One region of the Rummeliibacillus sp. BSL5 genome, then DNA from elsewhere that is predicted to be linked to it. Evidence: a T-box and tRNA genes for the amino acid it is inferred to sense, from the RefSeq annotation. Region 1 holds a T-box; the other holds one or more tRNA genes.
The links. The T-box of region 1 lies ahead of leuS (leucine--tRNA ligase). A T-box ahead of a tRNA ligase gene usually reads a tRNA of that ligase, here a tRNA-Leu.
Positions count from the first base shown of each region.

Region 2: it has a tRNA-Leu gene. The T-box ahead of leuS (leucine--tRNA ligase) is inferred to sense a tRNA for this amino acid. The anticodon was not compared.

Region 1 is NZ_JAVGCV010000001.1:27,829-38,100, reverse strand. It holds gene RCJ93_RS00240 (GGDEF domain-containing protein) at 1-1,117, shown strand, start outside; gene RCJ93_RS00235 (MGDG synthase family glycosyltransferase) at 1,154-2,320, opposite strand; gene RCJ93_RS00230 (DedA family protein) at 2,429-3,043, opposite strand; gene RCJ93_RS00225 (polysaccharide deacetylase family protein) at 3,050-3,751, opposite strand; gene RCJ93_RS00220 (Bax inhibitor-1/YccA family protein) at 3,804-4,433, opposite strand; gene leuS (leucine--tRNA ligase) at 4,565-6,982, opposite strand; T-box leader at 7,035-7,248, opposite strand; gene RCJ93_RS00210 (MDR family MFS transporter) at 7,314-8,501, opposite strand; gene RCJ93_RS00205 (TIGR01212 family radical SAM protein) at 8,942-9,913, shown strand; gene RCJ93_RS00200 (class I SAM-dependent methyltransferase) at 9,910-10,272, shown strand, end outside.
Region 2 is NZ_JAVGCV010000002.1:120-10,391, reverse strand. It holds gene RCJ93_RS10550 (HEAT repeat domain-containing protein) at 1-154, opposite strand, end outside; gene wrbA (NAD(P)H:quinone oxidoreductase) at 363-974, opposite strand; gene RCJ93_RS10540 (HAD family hydrolase) at 1,081-1,737, opposite strand; partial or broken gene RCJ93_RS10535 (GNAT family N-acetyltransferase) at 1,795-2,250, opposite strand; gene RCJ93_RS10530 (GNAT family N-acetyltransferase) at 2,343-2,735, opposite strand; gene RCJ93_RS10525 (flavin reductase family protein) at 2,979-3,587, opposite strand; gene RCJ93_RS10520 (MerR family transcriptional regulator) at 3,808-4,221, shown strand; gene RCJ93_RS10515 (TetR/AcrR family transcriptional regulator) at 4,492-5,070, opposite strand; gene RCJ93_RS10510 (MFS transporter) at 5,318-6,520, shown strand; gene RCJ93_RS10505 (DUF3885 domain-containing protein) at 6,668-7,585, opposite strand; partial or broken gene RCJ93_RS10500 (GrpB family protein) at 7,732-8,237, opposite strand; tRNA gene RCJ93_RS10495 (tRNA-Leu) at 8,519-8,599, opposite strand; tRNA gene RCJ93_RS10490 (tRNA-Cys) at 8,631-8,705, opposite strand; tRNA gene RCJ93_RS10485 (tRNA-Gly) at 8,724-8,798, opposite strand; tRNA gene RCJ93_RS10480 (tRNA-Gln) at 8,807-8,878, opposite strand; tRNA gene RCJ93_RS10475 (tRNA-His) at 8,882-8,957, opposite strand; tRNA gene RCJ93_RS10470 (tRNA-His) at 8,998-9,073, opposite strand; tRNA gene RCJ93_RS10465 (tRNA-Trp) at 9,101-9,174, opposite strand; tRNA gene RCJ93_RS10460 (tRNA-Tyr) at 9,183-9,266, opposite strand; tRNA gene RCJ93_RS10455 (tRNA-Thr) at 9,271-9,346, opposite strand; tRNA gene RCJ93_RS10450 (tRNA-Phe) at 9,358-9,433, opposite strand; tRNA gene RCJ93_RS10445 (tRNA-Asp) at 9,463-9,539, opposite strand; tRNA gene RCJ93_RS10440 (tRNA-Met) at 9,544-9,620, opposite strand; tRNA gene RCJ93_RS10435 (tRNA-Val) at 9,661-9,736, opposite strand; tRNA gene RCJ93_RS10430 (tRNA-Glu) at 9,742-9,816, opposite strand; tRNA gene RCJ93_RS10425 (tRNA-Ser) at 9,835-9,926, opposite strand; tRNA gene RCJ93_RS10420 (tRNA-Asn) at 9,934-10,010, opposite strand; rRNA gene rrf (5S ribosomal RNA) at 10,026-10,141, opposite strand; partial or broken rRNA gene RCJ93_RS10410 (23S ribosomal RNA) at 10,268-10,272, opposite strand, start outside.

The DNA of each region.
Region 1 (10,272 bases):
GCTTGCTACAGTTTGGTGCCATTTCTTTTTCAAGAGTTACCCCCATTACCATAGTGTTTATATAATTCCTTATGGCTTAATGTTTCTTTCCAATTTCATGGTCTTACTATTAGCAAACCCAAAAAAGTTCAATCAAAATGGCAGCCTTGATTATTATAAACAGCTCGAAGAAATTACGGCTTACTATATTTGCTGGCTCTTGATCCTTAGTTTAAGTATCTCACTAATAGACTTTCATTATCAACATCATACAGTTGCTTATATTATGTCATTGGTGATTTGTGCTAGTTTCTTTATTATGCGTCTTCGTTATTTTATAGCACCGTTGATCGTAGCAGTAATCGCATATATATTAAACTACTTTACTTTAGATGAACCTTACATTCGATATACCTTCGAGATGCACCTGGCTATATTTCTTACACCTGTTTTACTTGTTGTAGCCCATTTTAATTATCAAAACTTTATTACTTCCTTTCAACAAGAGAAATATTTGTGTAGGGAGACTACTCGCTCAAGACAATTAGCAAATGAACTTGCTGCAGCCAATACAGAATTGCAACGATTATCTGCAACTGATGAACTGACAAAAATCGCTAACAGAAGAGGCTTTCATCAATACAAAGCTGCTCTTGAGGAACGGGTTCATCCTTACACACTTACCGTTTTAATGCTCGATATTGATTATTTTAAGGTTTACAACGATTACTATGGACATGCTTATGGGGATATGGTGCTAGCTCGTGTGGCAACAGTATTAAATCATATAGCTCTCTCTACAAACTCTTTTGCTGCGCGGATGGGAGGCGAGGAATTTATCATGCTGATACCTGATCAACGACCGGAGGAAATCGTGATTATATATAAACGAGTCATCAGGGATATTCAACAATTCAACCTTTCTAATGCAGCATCCAAGGTATCAGACCAACTTACATTCAGCGCAGGAGCCTATAGAGGTGAGATTAAGACGAATGATGAGATTGAAGAGTTTATGCATAAAGCAGACACCCTCCTTTATGACATTAAAAAAGCTGGTCGTAATGGCTTTAAATTAATGGAAGACGAAGAAGTTCTCTATCATCTTCAGCCGATCATCAAACATAAAAGGCCCTAGCATAGTGAATATCATGCTAAGGCCTTTTCATTTTGGTTATCCTCTAACCATCTCCCATTGAAGAGTCGGGCTGTATTCGAATGCAGGTTGTAATTTCCTACCATTGCCAAGAAGCCATTTAAAGACTTCATGTAGTTGGCTTGTTAGCTCTAATTCTATTTCATCCTCATAACATTCTATTGAACGTGCACATGCCCCCAATATTTGGCTATCATTTAAAATAGCATTTAATTGAGATTCAATAGGCATTTCTTTGGATAATTCAACGACAAGATTATGTTTCTTTAAATAATCTAAATTAATTTTTTCTTGGCCCGGAAGATGTGAATGAACGATGATTGGAAGCTTTTTACGTAAAGCCTCGCTAATCGTCACACCGCCAGGCTTAGTAATAATGGCATCCATTTTATCATATAGCTTGTCCATTTCTGTTCTTGAACTAATATATGACAACGGCTTAATATGTGATTCTTTCCATCCATGAATTTCATCGTAGAGTTTTTTGTTGTTTCCGCAAAGAATATAAAATTGAAATTCAGGATGCTTTTTTAATTCAGTAGTCAGGCTCGATATCCCGCCAAGCCCGCTATTACCGCCAGCTACTAATATATGGGGTCTATCATTTCTCTTATTTCTACTTGTCCCTTTTTTAATTTCCTCATGAACGGGTATGCCTGTAACAATAATGTGTTTTCTAGGGATACCAAATTCACGAATCAGATGCTCTTTCACTTCCTTGCTCGGTACAAAGTGTAAATCGATGCCTTCTTTTGCCCAAATACCATTAATAAAAAAGTCTGTATAGGCATTGATAACAGGGACTTCACATTTCCCTTGCACTTTCAATCGGCTGATCAGACATGATGGAAAGCCATGTGTACAAACGATAGCATCAGGCTTTTCTAGTTCAATCAGTTGCTCCATCTTCTTTAAAAAATGGTTTTCATAGAACTTTTTTGGCTGGTTTGCTGTACAGTATCTTTTACTATAAATAAAATTATAAGAGTTAGGAAATAGGCGAATCCAATTCAAATAGCTTCGAGAGAGCATTTTCTCTAATCCTGGATGCCAATAACTAATCAAATCAATCTTCTTTATCTCATATTCTTCATTGCGTCCCCTCACCATGTCCATTAAAGCATCTGCGACTTGATGATGGCCGGATTGCATCCGCAATAGCGGAAAGAATAATATTTTTTTCATATCGAAGAACCCCTTTTCAAATAGCACGATTTTTAAGATAAGGTTGAAGGGAATTTGTCCTTCTTTACTATCTGTCATTACCCGCTCTCTCTAACTAAAAAACAGTCATTAATCAGAATCATTACTTGACTTATTTTTCTTAGATCGTCCTATTATCTTTTTCACAATATAATAAACAATAAATAATATAAATAATATAATTCCTAAATATGGTACATAATCCGGATTAATATAAATCGTATTCGCAGTAAAATAACCTAACAAAACAAAAGGCATTGTCCAGATAATACTGCCAATGAGAGAAAAAAGAATAAATGGCTTAAGTGGCGTATTGGTTATTCCCGCAAAGTACGGGCTGATTTGACGCATGCCCGGTAGGTAAAAACCGAAAGTAATTGTTCTATATGCATTCTTATTATATTTGTTTTCAATCTTCGCCCACCGCTCTGGATTGAGTCCAATATATTTACCAAAGCGTTTGATGAAAGGAGCCCCTAGGTATTTGCCCAAAAGATACGCTACTATCATTCCAATGAAGGCACCTAATTCTATAAAAATGAGCGAATGAGCCATTGACAGCTTTCCATAACTTATTAGAACTCCTGTCAAAAATAACAATGATTCTTCAGGAGCAGGAATACCGACAATGCCGAAAAATAAACAAATGAAAAGAATTACATATCCATAAAGACTTAAATAATGCATTAATTGATCAATATTCATAGCATCTTATTCCAACACATCTTTCAATGTGATGAATTCTATATTTTTTTCGTGACAATCTTCTAAAAAAAGCTCCAAATTTCGCAGCATATATGAGGGTGCCTCCTTTTCAGCGCCTTGTGTGTCGCCATTATCATGTAGTACAAAGATAGAACCAGGACTTGCATATTGCTTCAGTTCTTCTAGCAAACCATTCCGTGCTTTTTCTACTTTCCAGTCGCCAAAAATATGGGACCACATGATTTTTTTATATGTTTTTCCGACGAATAATGTAAACAAATTAAAATGTCCCCAAGGCGGGCGGTAAAATTGTACCGGTTCACCTGTCGCTTCTTCTATTGCCTGATTAGCCAGCGTTAATTGCTTTTTCAGCTCTAATGGACCAGTTAACCAATTGGAAACATGTTGATTATGATGAATACCTATAGTATGCCCTTCATCTGCCATCCGTTTAACAATTTGAGGGTTTCTTCTCACATGGTCTCCAACTACAAAAAATGTTGCCTTTACGTGATATTTTTTTAATAAGTCCAGTAATTGCGGTGTATAAACTCCGTGTGGTCCATCGTCAAATGTTAACGCAATCTGTTTTCCAGGAATGGTCTTGTAAATCCCTAGCTTGCTTAAGCGAATAAAAACGGTCGGGAGCGGGCCGTAACATAAAAACAAGATGACTAGACAAAGTATAATAATTAACAATAATTTCATATTCCACAGCCCTTTTCCGTCAATAGTAATTCCTTACCCGAAAACTAATCTACTAATCATCATCAAAAATTCGTTTCAGATGGTAGATGAGTCGCAGTAGATTGGTGAATAAATTAATGAAGTCCAAATACAAATTTAATGCCACTAGCGGTACTTCCTCATCCGATATGACCTTTTTTGCAATTTGGTTCATATCATAGAGCGTATACCCGATAAAGAGTAACACTCCAATTCCACTAAGAACGATCATCATCATATCGCTGAATCCTACAAAGATATTAATCACTGAAAAAATTAATATTCCGATGAGTATGATGAATAAGAATTTCCACCAGTTAGAAAAATCTCGTTTTGTATTGTAGCCGATGAGCCCAGCTACGATAAAAATAAGTGCAGTAGAGCCAAAAATAAGCAAAACAAGCTTTCCGCCTAACGCTCCAATATAGAAATTCAGCAAACTATACAGCGTAATGCCAGTTAGAAACGCAAACAGCACAGAAATGAATTTACTCGCTTTCCGAGCAGCACGGCTAACCATAACAATTATCAATAAGATGACTGTTACTATGCTGATTGGCAAAATCATCGGTTGTGGTACATAAACCCCTGCAAATAATCCTATCGCTGTAAACAACCATAACAGAGTGAAGAAACGAAGGACCTTTGGAAATTGTGATTCCATTTATAGACCTCTTCTCAAATTTTTTTCGTCCTTAATTATACGTATTTAGTCACAGAAGGTTTCGTTTTTATGTTGGATTATTTTAGCAAAAAACCTTCTTCCAACTAGGAAGAAGGTTTTTATTTCGCCAATTACTTCGCGACAATATTGACTAATTTTCCTGGCACAGCAATCACTTTCTTAATATCTTTGCCTGCCAATTGTTCTTGTACTTGATCATTTTCAAGCGCCGTTTTCTCTAATTCTTCACGACCTGCATCTTTAGCAACCATCAATTTAGCACGAACTTTGCCATTGATTTGTACAACCACTTCAATCTCATCATCTTCTAATTTAGATGAATCGAATGTTGGCCATTCTTCATATGTGATGGTTTCGTTATGGCCTAATTTTGCCCATAACTCTTCCGCTACATGTGGTGCAATTGGTGCAAGCATCTTAACAAATCCTTCTGCATACTCACGGGGCACAACACCAGCTTTGTAACATTCGTTAATGAATACCATCATTTGAGAAATAGATGTATTAAAACGAATATGCTCGTTGTTGTCCGTTACTTTTTGAACTGTTTGATGATAAACTTTTTCTAATGTTGTATCATTTGATGTTTGAATTTTTTCAGAAAGCTCGCCCGTTTCTTCATTGATGAAGAGTCTCCATATACGATCTAGGAAGCGGCGCGCTCCATCTAAGCCATTCGTAGACCAAGGAATAGATGCTTCTAGTGGTCCCATGAACATTTCATAAAGTCGTAGTGTATCAGCTCCATGGCTTTCAATAATATCATCCGGATTGACAACATTACCTTTAGATTTAGACATTTTTTCATTACCTTCACCAAGAATCATCCCTTGGTTGAATAATTTTTGGAAAGGTTCTTTTGTTGGTACTACCCCTAAATCATAAAGGACTTTATGCCAGAAACGTGCATACAACAAGTGTAGCACCGCATGTTCTTGACCGCCGATATAAATATCAACAGGCAACCAGCGTTTCAATAATTCTGGGTCTGCCAATTGTTCGTTATTATGCGGGTCGATATAACGCAGGAAGTACCAGCTTGAACCTGCCCATTGTGGCATTGTATTCGTTTCGCGTCGGCCTTTTTTACCTGTCTCAGGATCTACGACATTTACCCATTCATCAATGTTGGCCAATGGTGATTCACCGGTACCTGATGGATGGATATCCTTTGTTTTCGGCAACACTAATGGTAAATCTTCTTCTTTTACTGTTGTAATGGTGCCATCTTCCCAATGAATGATTGGAATTGGCTCTCCCCAATAACGTTGGCGGGAGAATAACCAGTCGCGTAAACGGTACGAAACTTTTTTCTCTCCTACTTTATTTTCTTCAAGCCATGTAATTGCCTTTTGAATGCCTTCTTCTTTGTCTAATCCATTCAAGAAATCAGAGTTAATATGTTGGCCATCACCTGTAAAGGCCTCTTTAGAAACGTCGCCACCTTCTAATACAGGAATGATTGGTAGGTTGAATTGTTTTGCAAATTCAAAATCGCGTTCATCATGTGCTGGTACTGCCATAATGGCACCTGTACCATAGCTTGCTAGAACGTAATCTGCAATCCAAATCGGTATTTCTCGACCATTGATTGGGTTGATTGCATAGGCACCTGTAAATACGCCTGTTTTCTCTTTCGCTAAATCTGTACGTTCTAAATCAGACTTAACTTTGACTTTTTCTAGATATGCTTCTACAGCCTCGCGCTGTTCTTTAGTTGTAATTTCATCCACAAGCGCATGTTCAGGTGCAAGGACTGTATAAGTTGCACCAAATAGAGTATCAGGTCGTGTAGTAAATACACGGAACTGCTTATCTGAATTTTTAATAGAGAAGTCTACTTCAGCGCCCTCAGAACGACCGATCCAGTGACGTTGCATATCTTTAATATTCTCTGGCCAATCCACATCTTCCAAATCATCAATCAAACGATCTGCATAGGCTGTGATCTTCAACATCCATTGTTTCATTGGACGTCGTTCTACAGGGTGTCCGCCGCGCTCAGACTTGCCATCAATTACTTCTTCATTCGCAAGTACTGTGCCAAGTGCTGGACACCAGTTGACTGCTACTTCATCGATATAAGCAAGACCTTTTTTATATAGCTGAATAAAGATCCATTGTGTCCATTTATAATAGTTTGGATCAGTCGTATTGATTTCGCGATCCCAGTCATAACTAAAGCCTAATTCTTGGATTTGGCGTCTAAATGTATCAATATTTTTTTGTGTGAACTCAGCAGGGTCATTTCCAGTGTCAAGGGCATATTGCTCTGCTGGAAGACCAAATGCGTCCCATCCCATTGGATGCAACACGTTGTAACCCTGCAGACGCTTAAAGCGTGAAAGGATATCTGTTGCTGTGTAACCTTCTGGGTGCCCTACATGCAAGCCTGCACCTGAGGGATATGGAAACATATCCAATGCATAAAACTTCGGCTTCGATTCTTCATTTGTTGTTTTAAAAGTTTTGTGGTCAGCCCAATACTTCTGCCATTTCTTTTCAATTTCTTGATGATTAAAATTCATTCTTGACCCTCCATACTCATATTCTTGAAAATAAAAAAACTCTCGTCCCTATAAAAGGGACGAGAGCCTATATCTCCCGCGGTACCACCCAAATTAGTGTAAAACACTCAACTTGATTCCTTAACGCGGATTAACGGCAATGGCTATCAATGGTTCACCATAGCGACTCCTGGGCGAGTTCAGTTGAATGATTTGCTGGCTTTCACCTACCGCCAACTCTCTAAAAAAATCAAGTGCAACCTACTATTCCCATTCGCTGTCATTACATATATTGAATCCTATTCTAATTCAATATACTGTAATTGACAAGAGATTTAACAAATTCAATGAATTATACCGTTTCTTTTTCCACTTTGTGTTTATTTTTTAACGGTCGATCATAAAGCATGTATGGGATAAAAGCAATGAGCAGAATCCCGATTAATACATAAAACGTAATCTTCATGCCATATTGGTCTGCTAGAACACCGCCTAAGAATGGACCAATCATTTTGCCTATAGCACTGAAACTATTGACCATACCTTGATAAAACCCTTCTCTTCCCTTAGGTGCTAACGTACTGGCAATTGTCGGTACAATCGGCCAAATAAACATTTCACCAAATGTTAAAATGATAATCGCCACTAAAAACATTTTAAATGTTCCCGCGAAGCTAACCACTACAAAGGAAATGACGAAAATAGCTAAACCAAGAAAAATTTGTTCCTTGAACCGTTCGCCCATTTTTTTAATAATCGGATTGATCAATGGTTGGCCCAGTACGATTAGCAAACCATTCGCTGTCCAAAGCAAGCTGTATTGGTTCAGAGAAATATGCAATGTTTGTGTATAAGATGAAATTGTTGTTGTCCATTGGGTATAGACGAGCCAACTAAGTAAGAAACCAATCCCCAAAATACTCAATGCGTAAAATGATGAACGATCTTTTACTTTTGAGCCTTCACTTATTACAGATGCAGGCGCAATGGCGTATTCTGTAGAAATCCCTTTATATGTGAATGCCACAAAGAAGAAGACGATATACATAGCTAGATTGGCAATAAATAAATAGTCAAAGCTATGCTTTGCAACAATACCTGCAAGAGCTGGGCCAAATGCTACCCCTAAATTTTGAGCGAGATAAATGGCATTAAATCCTTTTCTCCCGCCTTCTGGCCATGCTGTTCCGACCATAGCAAACATACTCGGAAATACAATCCCACCACTAAAACCTATCAATGTCAAAAACCACACATAATGCGGCCAGCCATGCCAAAACACAAGACACGTAAGGCCAATAATGGATATGATTGTTCCTATCATGATGGACTTAAAGCCGCCAAATTTGTCAAAGACATACCCGCCTAAAAGATTGCCTACTACACCAGCTGCAGCATTGGCCATCAGAACGAGCCCGGCTATTGTAAGCGACTGTCCGAGTTCATCATGCATATAAATCGTATTCATCGGCCATAAAAATGAGCTGCCGACAGTATTAATCAGCATACCGATGATTAATAACCAAACACTTCTAGGCATTCCAAGTCCCCCATTTATTTCGAATATCTAAGCAATAGTAACAAATCTTTGATCCTATTTACAACCATCTTTTCATATTTAAGCTCAAATATTAAACGACCGTTTCCATTGTCTTCTAGCAGGTCAATAATTATAGTTGCCAAGATATTCCCAAACCACTTTTTTTCGAGTTTTTTCTCTATTCAATCTCCTCCCTCTAAATAGAAGAATATTGTTTTTTCTATTCTATAGCATTTCACATAAAGTGAAAGTTCACGCGAGATAAGGTTTTTCCCATCTTTACTGAAATTTTATGGGCAGTTAAACCCCCCTCTTAAACTTCTTTGCTAAGCTTACGTTTTGAAGTAGAAGTCTTACTGAAAGTTAAAGCGAGATAAAAGAAATTTTTCCCCTTTGACGTTGTCATGTTAAAATAGATAGTTGAGGAGTGAAATTATACTATGACTGATATTAATTATACTGATTTCCCGTTTCCCTCTGATGGGAAACGTTATTATACATGGAATCGCTATTTGCGTGATGAATTTGGCTGCAAGGTATACAAGGTAGCGCTTGATGCAGGCTTTGATTGTCCTAATCGTGACGGCACTGTTGCATTTGGTGGATGTACTTTTTGCAGTGCAGCAGGCTCTGGTGACTTTGCCGGCGATCGTGTGGACCCTATTTCTGTTCAATTTGAAAAAATTAAAGAGAAAATGCAGCATAAGTGGAAAGACGGCAAAACTATGGCTTATTTCCAAGCTTATACGAACACACATGCACCGCTTCCTGTCCTAAAAGAAAAATTTGAAGCAGCTTTAGCATGTGAAGGTGTTATGGGATTAAGCATTGCAACCCGTCCTGATTGTTTACCTGATGATGTCGTGGAATACTTGGCAGAATTGAATCAACGCACATACTTATGGGTCGAGCTTGGACTACAGACTGTGCATGATAAGACAGCCAATTTAATTAATCGTGCACATGATTATACGACATATGTGGAAGGTGTGGAGAAACTCCGCAAACATGGCATTCGTGTATGTACACACATCATCAATGGCCTACCTCTTGAAGATTATGACATGATGATGGAAACTGCCCGTGCAGTGGCGAAGCTAGATGTACAAGCAATCAAAATTCATTTACTTCACCTATTAAAGGGGACACCACTTGTAAAGCAATATGAAAAAGGTATGCTTGAGTTGATGGACAAGGATGCCTATATCAATCTTGTCGCAGATCAATTAGAAGTCATTCCGCCAGAAATGGTCGTACAGCGAATTACTGGTGATGGACCGATTGACTTAATGATTGGGCCTATGTGGTCTGTGAACAAATGGGAAGTATTAAATGGCATCGATGCTGAACTAGAACGTAGAGGAAGTTATCAAGGAAAGCATTATCAAAAAGAAGAAGTGGGAACACGATGAAACTTCAACGTGTACTGCAATACGCACAATTTCTTTTGAAAGAGACCGTTCATCCTGGTGACATAGTAGTGGATGCAACTGCAGGAAATGGCTATGATACGGCCTTTCTAGCACAGTTAGCCGGCAATGAGGGCCATGTCTATGCATTTGATGTCCAGCAACAAGCGATCTCTTCGACAGAAGAGCGCGTACGGGAAGCAGGCCTTGAAAATCGAGTTACAGCCATTTTAGATGGACATGAACATGTAGCAAAACATGTCTTAAAACCGGTTCAGGCAGCTATTTTCAATCTCGGCTACTTGCCAGGTAGTGATCATGAAATTATTACAACGCCTTCCACAACCTTAAAAGCCATCCAA
Region 2 (10,272 bases), on a different contig from region 1:
CAAGATAAGGAATCATCGTAATATCTTCTAATTCCTCTGCTTGTCGATAAGCAAGCCATGATGGAGAATCTTCGTTAGTAAAACTTTCCTCTTTGTAGATATGTTCATCACTGGCCATGTCGTTTATTAAATTTAGTAATTCTTTTTCAGTCATCATAGGTCTCTCCCTTTCCGATATTCTGGAGCAGTAAGTAGCACAAGTTAATACTCATATATGTATAGATAAAGCCTTACTAGATATCTAAAAGTTTACACGTTCTTTATTGCTGATTGAACTTTTAGTTTTATTTATTTAGGATGTGTGAATCTTTATATTTATTGCATATAAAAAGCTAGCCAATTTATAATGGCTAGCTTCTTTTTTATTGTTGTCCATTCTTAACCCATTGTGCAACGTTCACAGTACGTTTGGCCTGATATTTAACTGATGCTTCAACATCTTCTACCATTTTGTCATCTTGTCCGACCGTCACACTTGTTCCATATGGATTGCCGCCTGCTTTAAATAGCACAGGATCACTGTAGCCAGGTGCTGCAATGATAGCTCCCCAATGCATCATCGATGTATAAAGTGATAACAGTGTCGCTTCTTGGCCACCATGTGGGTTTTGTGCAGAGGTCATGGCACTGACAACCTTGTTTACAGTTTTACCTGAAGCCCATAAACCGCCTTGTGTGTCTAAAAATTGCTTCAGCTGAGAAGCCATTGTTCCAAAACGTGTCGGCACACTAAAGATAATACCATCCGCCCACTCAATATCCTCAGACTTAGCAACTGGAATATCCTTAATCATTTCGGTTGTTTTCTTCCATTTTTCATTATTCTCAACTACTGATTGAGGTGCGAGCTCTTCAACCTTCAAGATTCTTACCTCTGCACCTGCTTCTTCTGCCCCTTCTTTTGCCCATTTGGCAAGCTGATAATTCGTACCGCCCATTGTGTAGAAAATCACTGCTAACTTTACTTTAGACATTTCTTCCTCTCCTTTTTTGTAGATAGTATATTTATACCCAAATAAAAGAAGTTTCAATATTTAAAACAACAGGTTATTAAAGACAGAATACATTCAAATCCGTTTCTCACTTTATGTAACTTAATAATCTATCCAAAGAATCTATTTCAGCGTCTGGTATTATTTCGGTATCATTTTCAAGCATATAAGGATTGAACCAGATGCCTTTTATATTTGCGCTTTGACAACCACCAATATCTTTTTCGATGTGATCTCCGACAAATAGCACTTCTTCCGGTTGCACACTCAGCTTATTTAATGCTATTTCGAATATCCGCTTGTCTGGTTTACTAAAGCCTGCTTCTTCAGAAATAACTACTATCTCAAAGCAACTATTCAAATTGGTGTTCATTATTTTAGCTTTTTGTCTCTCAGCCAAGCCGTTTGTAATAATGGCAACTTTCATATGTCTCTTAATAGTATTTACAATATCAATTGTATGTTGGTCTATAGAAAAGCAACGAGGAAAATGATTATTCCAAAACTCTTGAATGTCGCTGTGTGGCAATCTATATTTTGGTGGGAAATTATCAAAGAATGATTCAAGAACCTTTGTTTTATCGCTATAACCATAATCTCTTTTGTCATAGACCTTAAATTTCCTTAACATCTGCTGTTGTACTGAATGTTCAACTTCCTCATAACACTTTTCTAAAACTAAGCAGAACATTTTATCTACTGCTCTATTCCGATTCAGCAACGTATCATCTACATCAAAGAGCATTGCCTTATAACCGCTCAATTAACCACACTGCCTTTCTATACAATACATACTATAAATTTACCTATGCCGATCTTTCCTTGCCTTTATAGCCGTAATACGCGCATGTACCATTTGGGGTTAGATCTTTTACCTCAAAACCACATTTTTCATAAAAGCTAAAATTGTTTGCAGAAGTATGGGCAAACCAATCACCATGCGGAAGTTTTTGAACACAAAGCTCCACAAGTTTTTTAGCTATACCTTTTCCGCGATACTCTGATAAAACGACTAAGTCCATTATGTTAGCTGCCATAATTTGATCTGAAAGGGCTCTGACCATACCAATCATTTGATTTTGATTCCAAACAGTAAATGCGCAGGTAGAGTTTTTGAAAATATGTGAATATTGCTCTTTTTGCCAAGTTGGAGTATTCCTTGCCCATCCCGCGCATCTTCAAACAATGTCTCAACACTTTCAGCAGGAATCCCATCTGTTCCCTCTCTTATGACTACCCCATTAAAATATTGATACACGCTACCCCCTCCCATTTAATAGTTATATATACGACTTATTGGTGATAATCTCCTTTATTGTTCTACTTAAGTTATTCCAAAAGAAAAAAGCATTACCCGTTGCCTTCGTCTAAATTTTCAATGAATCCGCTTTGTTTAAAACCATTAGCTTTAAAAACTTTTTGCATTTTTTTATTTGATTGATTAGTAGAAGAGAATATTTTCTTAGTTGGAGCAATGCTTATAAAGTACTCAATAAGCGATGTAGCATACCTTTTTCGCCTTTCAGTTAGTTTAACGATGACTAAAGAAATAAAGCTACATTCAAAGAAATGAGTATCATAAATTAAAAAACCAACAATAGAATTATTATCTTTAACTACTATACATCTCCCTTCATCGATAGCTTTTTTAATGGACTGACGTCTACTATCGTTTCCGATTACCTCTATATCGATGTTTACAATCTCATCTAACTTAATGAGGTTAGGTTTACTTATATGCAAAATTTTCTCCTCCACAAGTCAATTTCTATTCAGTTCCTTTTATACAGGTAAAACTCAACATAAAGATCAGATTTCCTTTAACTATTAAACAGATTAGTAATGGTAAATTCGTTTGCCTTACCGTTTTAAATTCTCCTTCACTAAAATCAGGTAGACATACTTTTAAGTCAAATAAAAAAACGTTTCTTACAAAATGTAAGAAACGCCTATTCATCGCTTATTTATAAATGATTTCCCTTAACGTCATTGGGAGCTCTTCAAAGTAAATAACTCTGACATTTTCGCATAATACGGTCCCGCTAGGCGCCCTACCGGCTTAAGTTTAGACAAATCTACTTTTCCATCCTTGTATAGTGTATCTTCAATGTGTATTTTAACGACACGACCAATAACGAGGTTTGATGATCCAGGACCTTCTCCAAATTTCAGCATATTCTCTAACACACATTCCATTTGTATAGGACTTTCTTTAACTCGATACGGCAACACTTTCGAGCTGGGTATAGGTGTTAGACCGGTCTCTTGAAACTCATCTATGTCAGGCGCAAATTCTATGGATGTATCATGTACTTTCGTTACAATACCCTCCGTAACCATATTAATCACAAATTGTCCCGTCTCTTCAATGTTGAGTGTCGTATCTTTCTTCGTACCATCTTCGGGTCGAATCAAGGGGGCAAAGGCCACCATAAATGGCGAAGGACATACCCCGCAAAAATTACTGAACGGCGCAAGATTAGGAATACCTCCCTTTGAAATAGTAGAGACCAAAGCAATCGGTCTAGGCAAGATAGAGCCTGTATATAATTTGTAACTGTCTTTCCACGTAAGCTTTTCTGGAATAATTTCCACGTTGATTCATCCTCTCTTGATTATCTCTTATCTAAAAAAGATTGATTAATGATACATTCAGAAGTCATACAATTCCTCCTACATTATTATGGCTACAGTATACAAATTAGAGTCGACTCGAAGTCAAGAAGGTATTTTAAAAACTATAAATACTTGACTTAGAGTTAGCTCTAAGGTGTATGATAACTTCAATTCAGTATTACATAGGAGGATGCATCACATGCTCACCATTAGCCAAGTGTCAGAAAGAACAGGTTTAACCCCATATACATTGCGTTATTACGAGAAAATCGGAGTTCTGAAAGGTCCGAGTCGAAGAGAAGGAGGAGCCCGGGCCTACTCCGAGAGCGAAGTATCATATATACAGTGTCTGACTAATCTAAAGAAGATAGGCCTATCACTTGAAGAGATTACAGAATTCACTCGTGAGGGTTGTGTGATGGAAAAAATACAATTAGGGGAAGACCCTACAAAATATACTCAGACGTTAAATAAACGAACAGAAATACTTTCGAAATATCTGATGGACCTAGAAGCTAAGCAGCAGGAATTAGAGCACATGATTTCACTTACAAAAGAAAAATTATCCGGTTATTTCGAGCTTTCTAAAGAGAGCAACGAAGTACCGATTTAAGTAGGATCTTGAGTATTACTTGAAAATATGTCGATACTGCATATTCATAAGAAAAGCCACGAAACGTTGATTTTACAACATTCGTGGCTTTTAATTTACTCCAGTGATTCTCAATTCTTACGGAATTATAAGTGTACGATGTCCGCACAAATAGTTTGGATTGCTCTTGGCCTTCTCAAAGTAAAGCATTTACCATTTGCTCTGAGTAGTTTTTAATTAGTTTGATATCATATAGATTAAAAATACGTTTATTAGATTAACTCTATACTTCTAGGAAGAACGAATACCTTCAAAAGCATTTAATATTAATTGTCGTACATATGATTCATCTAATGGTTCGCCAGTCACAAGTAATCGATAGAAAATCGGTCCGTAAATTAAATCAATACATATATCAATATCGATACTTTTTTTCAATTCACCACGTTGAATTCCTTTTTCCAAAAGACTCTTTGCTTCAAGTCGGCGGGGGTGGAAATATCGTGCACGATAGGCATCTGCTAATCCGGAATCAAACTGGCCTTCACCTAATAATTGCGTAATTATCGTCCCCTCCCGACTCGTCAAAAATATAGTTAAATTTGTAGCGTGAGTTAAAATATCATTGTATGCCGAACCAGTATCAGGCACAGGCAATCTTTCAGAGGCAGCATAAAGGAAACCATCCATCACTACTGCAGCCTTGTTTGGCCACCATTTATAAATAGTTGCTTTGCTAACCTGAGCATATTTGGCGATTTTATCAACTGTGAGAGCTTGAAACCCATTTTCCAACAATAAATCATAAGAAGCTGACAGAATTGACTTTTGTGCTTCTAAGTTACGTGGTCTGCCTCTTTTTCCATTCATCATAATTACCAACTTTCTTTGGAATTAATAAACTGTATGTTCAGTATAACAATTTAATATTAAAACAGAAAGTTTGAATTCCCTATTTACAAAACTAAACGTTCAGTATATTATATGGTTAATCATTTTATAAACTGCACGTTTAGTATTATAAAATGAAAACAATAAAATCTAATATGGAGGGAATCTAACCCACGGTATTGTTTATTGTTAAGCAATATATATTCCATAGAAGGAGTTGTACTAAATGATTGATTTAAAGAAACAAACAATTGAAAAGAAGATTCCAACTTGGTTAACCATTCTTATGGCTACCGCATGTGGTATCATTGTAGCTAATTTATATTACGCACAGCCTCTTGTTGGGATAATTAGCTCATCAGTCGGTTTGTCAGCAAACACTTCTGGCTTAATTGTTACGTTAACCCAAATTGGATACGTTGTCGGTTTATTGTTTATCGTGCCTTTAGGAGATATTTTTGAAAATCGAAAGCTGATAGTCTCCTCTTTACTTATCACGGCAGTAGCCCTTGTAATTACAGCAATGACGAAACAAATATTTCTATTCTTATTTGCTTTGTTTGTCATAGGTTTAGGTTCGGTTGCTGCGCAAGTACTTGTTCCCTTTGCATCATATCTATCATCCGATTCTTCACGCGGTCGTGTTGTCGGCAATGTCATGAGCGGTCTGTTACTCGGAATCATGCTATCACGCCCCTTGTCGAGCCTAGTTGCTGATTTTTTTGGTTGGCATGCTATATTTATTTTATCTGCCATAGCTATTATGGTTTTGGCTATTGTACTTTCAAAGGTATTACCTAGAAGAAAGCCATCAACGGACACTCACTATATAGCTCTCCTCAAATCTATGTGGTATTTGTTACGAACAACACCAATATTACGTCGCCGGGCTGCATATCATGCAGGTGTGTTTGCATCTTTTAGTTTATTTTGGACAACAGTTCCTCAACTGTTAACTAGCCAATCATTTCATTTTTCTCAGAAAGAAGTTGCATTATTTGCCCTTGTCGGAGTTGCTGGTGCAGTAGCTGCGCCTATTACAGGACGAATTGCAGATCGTGGAGTGACGAAACTTGCAACTGGGATAGCACTTCTTACGGTTGTCATTTCTCTTTTATTACCGATTATTATCCATACTAACTCACCTATTGGTATAGCTATACTAGTAATTTCATCTTTATTGTTAGACGCTGGTGTATCCGCAAATCTTGTACTCAGTCAACGTGCGCTTTTCTCGTTGAGTCCAGAAGTTCGTAATCGTCTGAATGGTCTATTCATGGCAATGTTCTTTTTTGGTGGTGCAATTGGATCGGCAATTGGCGGCTGGGCCTACTCAATGGGTGGATGGAGCACTGCATTATGGATTGGAATAATTCCTTCTATACTTTCCTTATTATATTTTGCTACTGAAAAAAATAATGCTAAGTAGTTTTAATACTAAATAAAATAAGCGAATTTGGAATTACTAACTTCCAAATTCGCTTTATTCTTAATTACGTCAAACTAATTTATATACAATATAATGCACATAAACGCAGTAAACACTGGCATTATGTGTTCTTATTATTTACTTTTATTAATGTTCTCTTTTCGCTGACCAACCTTCATACTTTCCGTTATACTTCTTTGAATATAAAGACATCAATTCAGTTTGATAATCAATCATTGCAAGTGCTTCAGTCTTTATGGCTTTAAGAACAATACAATCAAGTTGATTTTTGTCAATTTCAATTTTAAATCCTGTTTGTTTCATCTCATATACACATTTCTCTGCATCTTCTTGTGGTATTTCAAGTTGATGAGTAATTATGCATGTATTGCCTCCATATAAATTAATCTCTGTTTCATTTTCTCTAAATGTATTGGTTATAAGTCTATCTTCCATTTCAGTAGATGATTCAGAGTAATTAAATAACCCTTCCTCAAAAATATGGTCAATTTGTATACGATTATAGTCTAAGATCCATTTTCTAAATTTATGATATAAAGGCAATAGATTTTCTTTATTTAAACCATAAACATCACATCCACGGTCATCATACATGTGCAATAATGTATTCTGTGATAAATTCAGCAAATAAACATTTCCCATTATGCTAGGCTTTCTCGCAAAATCCTGATTACTAATTGCTTGAAAAAGATAATCTCTACGGATAGACTCCTTTTTAACCTTTAAACTGTATAGAGTTGTCCTCATTTCAATATCCTCTTCATCAAACTCATAAGGTACTGTTTTGCAACTTAATCCATATATTAATTTTTTGTCTTTAAGGAAACGTTGTATATTAGGCAAATCTTTTCCACTATATTCAACAGATTCATTAATAGCTGTAATAAACATAATCGTATCTTTCGTATCAAAAAGAAAGTCAAAAATAGAAAATATACGATGATAAATTTCTTTAAAATATTCTTTGCCTTCTAGTTCGACAAGCCCTAGTTCAAAACGAAGCCAATATTTTGAGTTATTCTTCAATTGGTTTAATAGCTCCATCTTTAAACTCCCTTAATTATTACTTCACTACTTTAATACCCTGATTATACCAGAACCCGAAGATGTGAAAATTTATAATCAAAAAAATGTAAGGACTGTATTGAAGAAAAGTAAGAAACGTTTAGTCGCCATTTGGGAAACGTCTACTAAATTTTTTCTAAGATTGTTTTAACAAAATGAGTCTTATCCTCTGCATATTTATGTTTATTACTTTTATTTAATTCCGATAATTTGAGTTTAAGTTGTTCATATTCAATTCTTGCTTCGTCATTGTTTCTCAAATAATCTCTGAATTTCAATTGTTCGTGTAAATATTTGTTTCCACTTTGATACATATGGATTTGATGAGTTCTTGGTTCACCTTTACTGAAATAGTGTCTGTCAGGTAAAATGTTTGTCCCTTTATATGAATAACCTATCTTTTCTAAGGAAGAAACGTAATTCTCACCTTCGTTAAAATCATTGATTTCCACTGCAATATCAATAATTGGTTTCGCACTTAGTTTTTTTACAGCCGTGCTACCAATATGATGAATTTCCACAATGTTATCACCAATTTCTTTTTGAATTTTCTTTTTTCTAATAAAAATTCTCTTTCCCATTCTTGTGTCCATGGAGTTAGAAAAACTTCTCCTTTGGGTAATCCTAACACTTTATCACTCCTTATTTATCCTGATTGCTTTTTCCACATTAGAATGTAATATCACAAATATATTCGGAATATTTTTTGCTTGTATTCTCTAACATTTATTTCACACTAATTCAGTAAATCAATAATAGACAGTGTTTCAATAATTAATTCAATTATACACATTGCTACTTTTTTATTTGTCTTTATTTGATAACAGGGTGTGGAAACAATTTTATGTATACAAAAAAGTTCCTTACAAATGTAAGGAACTTTTAGTCATCGCTTGGCAAACGATGTGATGATACCGGTGGTCGGGGTCGAACCGACACTCCAAAGGAACACGATTTTGAGTCGTGCGCGTCTGCCAATTCCGCCACACCGGCATGATGTGTTTATATAGTTTAATTAACTATATGGAGGCGGCAACCGGATTTGAACCGGTGAATAAAGGTTTTGCAGACCTTTGCCTTACCACTTGGCTATGCCGCCTTGGCATTATAAAATATATGGAGCGGAAGACGGGGTTCGAACCCGCGACCCCCACCTTGGCAAGGTGATGTTCTACCACTGAACTACTTCCGCATATATAACTGGGGTACCTGGATTCGAACCAGGGCATGACGGAATCAAAATCCGTTGCCTTACCGCTTGGCTATACCCCAAAATGGGGCGACTGAAGGGGATCGAACCCTCGAATGCCGGAACCACAATCCGGTGTGTTAACCACTTCACCACAATCGCCATTGTATTAAAGGAAAACCTAATCTTTACATTTTATATATGGGGCGGCTGAAGGGGATCGAACCCTCGAATGCCGGAACCACAATCCGGTGTGTTCACCACTTCACCACAGCCGCCGTTATGTAAATTTAAAGGTTTTATATTGGCAGGGGCAGTAGGAATCGAACCCACATCAAAGGTTTTGGAGACCTCTATTCTACCGTTAAACTATGCCCCTGTAAAGAATGGTGGAGGGGGGCAGATTCGAACTGCCGAACCCGAAGGAGCGGATTTACAGTCCGCCGCGTTTAGCCTCTTCGCTACCCCTCCAGAATGGTGCCGGCGAAAGGAGTCGAACCCTCGACCTACTGATTACAAGTCAGTTGCTCTACCAACTGAGCTACACCGGCAAAAATTATTATGGTGGGTCGGGACAGAATCGAACTGCCGACACTTAGAGCTTCAATCTAATGCTCTACCAACTGAGCTACCGACCCATAATAACTTTAAATATTATAATTTAAAATGGCGGTCCGGACGGGACTCGAACCCGCGACCTCCTGCGTGACAGGCAGGCATTCTAACCAGCTGAACTACCGGACCATTTTGGTTGCGGGGGCAGGATTTGAACCTGCGACCTTCGGGTTATGAGCCCGACGAGCTACCGAACTGCTCCACCCCGCGATAATAATATATGCTTATTTGATTGATAAAGTTCTTAAAATGGTGGAGGATGACGGGATCGAACCGCCGACCCTCTGCTTGTAAGGCAGATGCTCTCCCAGCTGAGCTAATCCTCCGAAAATGGTGACCCCTACGGGATTCGAACCCGTGTTACCGCCGTGAAAGGGCGGTGTCTTAACCGCTTGACCAAGGGGCCATATGTATTGAAAAGTCATGGCGGAGAGTAAGGGATTTGAACCCTTGAGACAGGGTTACCCGCCTACACGATTTCCAATCGTGCTCCTTCGGCCACTCGGACAACTCTCCAAAAAAATGGCTCCGAAGGCAGGACTCGAACCTGCGACCCTCTGATTAACAGTCAGATGCTACTACCAACTGAGCTACTTCGGAATAATAAAATCAACAGCCTAGCGACGTCCTACTCTCGCAGGGGGAAGCCCCCAACTACCATCGGCGCTAAAGAGCTTAACTTCTGTGTTCGGCATGAGAACAGGTGTGACCTCTTTGCCATCATCACTAGACATGTTATTTCTCAAAGACAAGAATTATTATATCACTTTTTTCTAATTAAGTCAACTACTTTTTTAGAAAAAATTTTCTTGTTCTTTCAAAACTGGATAAACGTGAATTGAAGGTTCTTAAGAAATTTGGT